DNA from 3 places in the Streptomyces sp. Y20 genome. Region 1 is predicted to be linked to each of the others. Evidence: riboswitches for the same ligand, from Rfam matches in the RefSeq annotation. Region 1 holds a riboswitch; each other region holds the start of a gene.
What was found. Region 1 has a riboswitch for cyclic di-AMP ahead of ACGFT1_RS11305 (M23 family metallopeptidase). Riboswitches for the same ligand answer to the same signal wherever they lie in the genome.

Region 1 (2,254 bases):
CACCGGCGGCGACAAGCTCGTCTGCACCACCGACGCGGGCGCCGGCCGGGCCGCGCGTCTCCTCGGCGGCACCGCCGACGTCGTGCCGCTCGGTCCCGTCCTGGACTGGCGGGTCCTGCTGGAGCATCTGCACGACGTGCGGGGCGTCGAGCGACTGATGGTCGAGGGCGGCGGCCAGGTCCACACCCAGCTGCTCCAGCAGGACCTCGCCGACGAACTCCAGCTGGTCCTCGCCCCGCGCCTCGTCGGCGACCCCGCGGCCCCGCGCCTGTTCGGTCCCGGCGCCTACCAGGGCGGACGCCTGCGCCTGACCGAGACCCGCCGCATCGAGGACGTCGTCCTCATGCGCTACGAGCCCACGGCCCCCGGCGCCGGCCCGGTCCCCAATCCGGCCGACCGCCACTGGCTGCGCACCGCCTGCGAACTCGCCGCCCTGTGCCCGCCCTCCCGGACGGCGTTCAGTGTCGGCGCGGTCGTGGTCGCCGCGGACGGTACGGAGCTGGCCCGCGGCCACTCCCGCGAGGGCGCCGACCCGATGGTCCACGCGGAGGAGGCGGCCCTCGCGAAGACCGACCCGGCCGATCCGCGCCTGCCCGGCGCCACGGTCTACAGCAGCCTGGAACCCTGCGCCCGCCGCGCCTCCCGGCCCGCCCCCTGCGCCGAGCTGATCCTGCGGTCCGGGGTGCGCAGGGTGGTCACGGCGTGGCGGGAGCCCGACACGTTCGTCGCGGCGGCCGACGGCTCGGGTGTGCTGACCGGCGCGGGCGCCCGGGTAGTCGTACTGCCGGAGCTGGAGTCCCTCGCCAAGGCGCCGAACGGGCACCTGCTCGCCGGATAGCACTCAGGGCCGGAATCCAATGGATTCCGGCCCTGAGTTTCCGTAGCGGGGACAGGATTTGAACCTGCGACCTCTGGGTTATGAGCCCAGCGAGCTACCGAGCTGCTCCACCCCGCGTCGTTGTGTCTCTACTGTACGCCATCCACGGGGTGCGACGCACATCGGTTCCGCGGCCCCCGGTGATAGTGACGGACCGTGACCGGGCGGGCGCTGTGCGATAGCGGCCGAGTCACCATCAAAGCCGCGAGTGACTCCTGTACGTCGGCCAACTCGCCCTCATTGCAGACGCCATGACCGGTAAATCCCCAGGTTTGAACGGTAATGATCTAGACGAACGGCTTGGAAAGTGACTGGCGGGTCTATTAACGTTCGATAACGCAGCGCGGTCGTCCCAGCCGTCACCAGCGACGGCTCCGCGCGCACGCGCCGAATCCCGCAAGGGAACCGGGGAACCACCACCCTGGGGTGAATCTCGCGAACGCCGACGTGGAGCTCACACGGTCCACGACCGGTATACGCGCGTAGGAGACCTTCCCGCTCCGAACCCGTCAGCTAACCCGGTAGGCGGCGGAAGGAAAGGAGCGCGCCCGCGTGGCGTCCAACCGGCCTGCCCCCGAGACCCCGTTCGTGCCGGCTCAGCGCGAGACCGAGACCTTCGGCTACGACGCCTACCGAGCCGGCGAGGGCCCCTGGGAGGAGTGGAACCCCACCGAGGACTCCGTCGCCCCGGTCCGCGGCCGGCACCGGGTCGCCAAGCAGCGCGGCGGCTTCGCCCGCAGCTCCACCGTCCTCGGTGTCGGCGTGATGGCCGCGGTCGGAGCGGGCGGCATGGCCAGCGCCAACACCGGTAAGCCGCCGGTCTCCATCTCCCTGCCGGACCTGCCCTCCGTCGGCTCCTTCTTCGGCGACACCGCCACCGAGGCCCCGCAGACCGCCACGACCGCGCTCAGCAGCGTCGGCGCGGCCTCCGCCGACGACCAGCAGGGCGCCGGCGCGGGCGAGGCCCTGCGCAGCCGGATCATGGCCCAGGCCGAGCAGCAGCAGGGGCAGGCCGACAACAAGGCCACGGCCGTCGCCCTCGCCGCCGCCGAGAAGCAGAGCGCGGACGCCGCCGCCCAGGCCGAGAAGGAGGCCGCCGCGAAGGCGGCCGAGGCCAAGGGCGCGGCGGAGGCCGCCGCCGCGAAGGAGGCGGACCAGAAGGCCGCGAAGGCGGCCGAGGAGGAGCGGCAGGCCGAGCTGGCGAAGCTGGCCGGTCAGTACACGCTGCCCACCTCCTCGTACACGATCACCTCGACGTTCGGCCAGGCCGGCTCGATGTGGTCCTCCGGCCACCACACCGGCCTGGACTTCGCCGCCCCCACCGGCACCCTCATCAAGGCCATCCACGGCGGCACGATCACCGAGGCGGGCTGGGCC
Region 2 (2,254 bases), on a different contig from region 1:
CTCGGGGCCGCGAGCGCCCACGCGGCCGACGGCACCACGTGGGACAAGGTGGCCGAATGCGAGAGCGGCGGCTCCTGGAGCGCGGACACCGGCAACGGGTATTTCGGCGGCCTCCAGATCTCGCAGGACGACTGGGCCAAGTACGGCGGCAGCCAGTACGCGGCCAGCGCCGACCAGGCCAGCCGCTCCCAGCAGATCGCCGTCGCCGAGAAGATCCTCGCCGCCAAGGGCACCACTCCGTGGGCCACCTGCGCCCTGCTGTCCGGGCTGACCTCGAACTCGGGCTCCGTGGACGTCGACACCGGCGTCGGCGGTTCCGGTGACACCGGCGGCACCGGTGACGCCGGGGGTTCGACCGGCACCTCGGACTCCACCGGCTCGCCGGGATCGACCGGTACATCCGGCAGTTCCGGTACTTCCGATACCTCCGGCACGTCCGGCTCGCCTGATTCGCCGTCCTCCACCGGTGCCGGCTCGGACGCCGGTTCCGGCACCGGCGCCGGGTCCTCCTCGGGCCCGGCCACCACGCCGGCCGCGAAGCCGGGCAAGGACGCCGGCAAGGCCGCCGGGACGAGGACTCCCAAGTCCGACAAGTCCACTCCGTCGGACGCCGGGACCCCGCAGGGTGGCGGCAGCCCGGCCACGGCGACCCCCGATGCCGGTAAATCGGACAATCCCCAGCAGGCCGCCGGTTCTTGGAGCCTGGTCGACACCGGCAGCCTGGACGCCGGCGGGCGCCACCGCGGCGCGAGTGCGGATGAAACCGTGACAAACGGTCAAAGCCCCGCACTGGCCGGCCGGCACGCCTCCCGGGAGCCGGACTCCTACATCGTCCACGAGGGCGACACCCTGGCCTCCATCGCCGACTCCCTTGACGTCGACGGCGGATGGCGCGCGCTCTACGCCGGCAACAAGAAGGCCATCGGCACCGACCCGAACCACATCAGTGCCGGTCAGACCCTAGAAGTCGGGGATGAAACGGACGCGGAATAGCGAGAGTTGACGCCTCATTTAGCGCTTGATGTCCGTTTTGGCGAAAGTGTGGGATGAGTCTCAGAAGCCCTGATCGTCTTTGAAATTCCGGCGATCACGTGTCTACGGTCGAGATCGCTCGTCACCACGAGCCCCGGCAGTCGCAACGCCGAATCCTGCCAGCGGTTGCCCGGGAACAGTCGTCGCGTCAAGCGCCGCAGGCAGGAGCGGGGGACCCAAGGTAAGTGCCGGGACCAGCAGTCGAAGAGGCTGGCACCGGCTGGGGGTGAAGCCGTACCTCGCGTGACAGCGAGAGGTACGGCCGGGCAACTCAACCGGCCCGAACCCGACAGCTCACCTCGCAGGCGTCGGTGAGGGGATAGATTCATGCTGTTTTCCGCCAAGGGCAAGCACCGTCGTCCGTCCAAGGCCGTTCGTGCCATCACGCTCGCCGGTGTCACCGGCGCCGCCGTCGCCGCCCCGCTGATGGCGACCGGCACCGCCTCCGCCGCCACCACCTCCGAGTGGGACGCCGTCGCCCAGTGCGAGTCCGGCGGCAACTGGGCCATCAACACCGGCAACGGCTACTACGGCGGCCTTCAGTTCTCCGCCTCCACCTGGGCCGCGTACGGCGGCACGCAGTACGCCGCCACCGCCGACCAGGCCGGCAAGGCGCAGCAGATCGCCGTCGCCGAGAAGGTCCTGGCCGCGCAGGGCAAGGGCGCCTGGCCGGTCTGCGGCACGGGCCTGTCGGGCGCGTCCTCCAGTGGCTCCGCCCCGAGCACCACCTCGGACTCGGCCGGCACCACCACCCGCTCCACCGACCAGCAGACCGCGTCCCGCTCCGCCGAGCGCCCGGCCGCGTCCGCGAGCCAGACCCCGAGCCAGGCCCCGAGCCAGGCCCCGAGCCAGAGCCAGAACAAGAGCAAGACCGTCACCACCCCGACCGGCAAGACGGTCAAGAAGGGCGACGGCGAGTACAAGGTCGTCACCGGCGACACCCTCAGCTCCATCGCCACCGCGCAGCACGTGCGGGGCGGCTGGGCGAAGCTGTTCGAGCTGAACAAGGACATCGTCCAGGACGCCAACCTCATCTACCCGGGCCAGCAGCTGCACCTGAAGTGACCCCCCGGCTCCGTGCGGAGCCACAGCCCCCTCACGCCCGGCCCGCATACCTGGGCCCGTGAGGGGCCCCCGTCCCCGCGGGCTCCCCGCCCCGGTGCGTGTTCCCCCGTACGCACCGAGGCGGGGCTTTTTTCTGCCCGCCGACCTTCTCCTCCGT
Region 3 (2,254 bases), on a different contig from region 1:
GCGAGCAGGACCGCGAACCGGTCGGCCCAGCCCACGAACGCCCCGTCGGGGCCCAGGTCGCCGACGCCCTCGGTGAAGCTGTCCCCCACCGCTACGTACGACCCGATCACTGATCTGTTGTCATTCTTCGAATCGTCTGCCACGTCGGATCATGATTCACCTTCGGATGTGACCTACGCGACCGTAGGCGGGGATTGACTAACGGTGAGATGAGCCACTCCCACGGAATCCGCCGACTCCGGAATAGGGCCGCCGTCAGGCGCGTTGAACGCCCCGCAAGCGGAACACCGAGGGCCGGGCCCCGGGTTCGGGGTCCGGCCCTCGGTGACAGGTCGGGCGGGCGGTGCGAGGGCCGGGCGTCAGCCCACGGCGAGGCCGTGCCGGCGGAGGTAGCCGACCGGGTCCATGTCGGAGCCGTAGTCCGGCGTGGTGCGGATCTCGAAGTGCAGGTGCGGGCCGGTCACGTTGCCGGTGGCACCGGACAGGCCTATCCGCTGGCCCGGGGTGACGCTCTGGCCGGCCGAGACGGAGAGCTGGGAGAGGTGGCCGTACTGGGCGTAGTAGCCGTCGTTCAGCCGGATGACGACCTGGTTGCCGTACGCGCCGCCCCAGCCGGCGGAGACGACGGTGCCCGCGGCGACGGCCTTCAGGGGCGTGCCGGTCGGGACGACGAAGTCGACGCCGGTGTGGTAGCCGCTGGACCACATGCCGCCCGGTACGTGGTAGCCGGTGCCGGTGGCCGCACCGGCCACCGGGAGGGTGTAGCCCGTGGCGGCACCGGTGGACGTGGAGGCCGAGTCGGAGGACGGGGCGGCTTGCGAGGTCCGGGCGGACCGGGTGGACCGGCTGGACTCCTGGGCCGCCGGGGTGTGCCGCGGGGCGGCGGTCCCGGTGCGGGTCTGCGCGGCCTTCGCGCCGAGGCTGAGCCTCAGGCCCGGGTGGATCAGCGACGGATCGGCGCCGACGGCCTGCCGGTTGTCGTCGTAGAGGCGCTGCCAGCCGCCGCTGACACGCTGCTCGTCGGCGATTTTCGAGAGGTAGTCACCGCTGCGGACCGTGTAGGTGCGCAGATCCGTGCCGGGCCGCGCGGCGGCCTTGTCCGCCGTGTCCGGGAGGGACTGCGCGGTCTTGCCGGACACGGTCTGTACGGGGGCGGCGGCCTGCGCGGCGTGCGCGCCGGTGGCCCCGATCAGCGGGAGTGCCAGCGCGGCGCCACCGGTTCCCGCGGCGGCGATGGAACGGGAGAAACGCTGGGGCTTGGGACGTCGGTGCTTGCCCTTGGCGGACATGGCGCGGTTCCTCTCCGGCGCCTGCGAGGTCAGCTGTCGGGTTCGGGCTGGAGCTGCCCGGCCGTGCACCGCACGGCTGCACCCCAAAGCCTGTCGCGGAGACCGGGACAGGCAGTCGTACCTGGTGGGTCCCCCGCTCCTGCCGGACGCGGGTCAAGTGTGTGGGGCTCCGGGCGGCGGCAGGATTCGGCGTTCCGTCCGGATTGGTGGTGAACGTAAGCGAGGGGGAGGCGAGGAAACAAGCATGAGGTTCCCGCTGTTCGTGTTTCGGATGACCCGATACGGGAACTCACGGTCACCCTGCGTACACTTCCGTCTCCCTCGTCCCACAAGTCCCCTTGCCCTGACCGGCATTACGTGGACATGACGTATGACGCAAGGTCACGGATATGACGCTCGTCACGCACGCTCTTCCCACGTCACCCCATTTCGCGCCGAAGGTGGGTGGAAGCGTCTAATTCAGGCAGGTGGCTCAAGTGCGATGCAGCCGGATGACCGCCGCATCCAGGTCGCCCTCGAGCCCCGTACGCAACCCGTGGTGCAGCAGCACCGCCCCCCGATACGTTTCTCCCGTTTCACGGCATTCGTACGATGCCGCCGGGTCGAGTCCGCGCAACCGGACCGCCGGCGCCGGTTCGCCGTAGCGCTGCGCCTGGAGGCAGGCGAGGACCACCGTCTCCTCCCCCAGGAGGTACTGGACCGCGCTGAGGCCGCCCGTCGGGGGTCTCAGCCGGTACAGCTCGCCCCGCTGCACGACCGGCCGGATCTCCTTGTACAGCTCCACCCACCGCCGGGCCTCGGCCAGCTCCCCCGGGGTCCACCGGGTGAGGTCGCCGCCGATGCCGAGCACGCCCGCCATCGCGCTGACGAAGCGGAGACGCAGCGTGCTCACCCTGCCGTTGAGCTGGATGTTCGGGCTGTCGGTGACCCAGGCGGCCATCACGCGGGCGGGATGGATCTGGCTG

Region 2: it holds a riboswitch for cyclic di-AMP, as region 1 does, so the genes downstream of both, ACGFT1_RS21315 (transglycosylase family protein) here and ACGFT1_RS11305 (M23 family metallopeptidase) in region 1, are expected to answer to the same signal.
Region 3: it holds a riboswitch for cyclic di-AMP, as region 1 does, so the genes downstream of both, ACGFT1_RS32655 (LysM peptidoglycan-binding domain-containing M23 family metallopeptidase) here and ACGFT1_RS11305 (M23 family metallopeptidase) in region 1, are expected to answer to the same signal.

What each region holds. Positions count from the first base shown of each region.
Region 1 covers NZ_JBIDDP010000003.1:647,979-650,232, forward strand. The annotation lists gene ACGFT1_RS11295 (dihydrofolate reductase family protein) at 1-838, shown strand, start outside; tRNA gene ACGFT1_RS11300 (tRNA-Met) at 882-955, opposite strand; cyclic di-AMP (ydaO/yuaA leader) riboswitch at 1,253-1,420, shown strand; gene ACGFT1_RS11305 (M23 family metallopeptidase) at 1,430-2,254, shown strand, end outside.
Region 2 covers NZ_JBIDDP010000008.1:82,763-85,016, reverse strand. The annotation lists gene ACGFT1_RS21320 (transglycosylase family protein) at 1-993, shown strand, start outside; cyclic di-AMP (ydaO/yuaA leader) riboswitch at 1,176-1,355, shown strand; gene ACGFT1_RS21315 (transglycosylase family protein) at 1,360-2,097, shown strand.
Region 3 covers NZ_JBIDDP010000018.1:62,330-64,583, forward strand. The annotation lists gene ACGFT1_RS32650 (SGNH/GDSL hydrolase family protein) at 1-110, opposite strand, end outside; gene ACGFT1_RS32655 (LysM peptidoglycan-binding domain-containing M23 family metallopeptidase) at 360-1,289, opposite strand; cyclic di-AMP (ydaO/yuaA leader) riboswitch at 1,295-1,453, opposite strand; gene ACGFT1_RS32660 (alpha-galactosidase) at 1,762-2,254, opposite strand, start outside.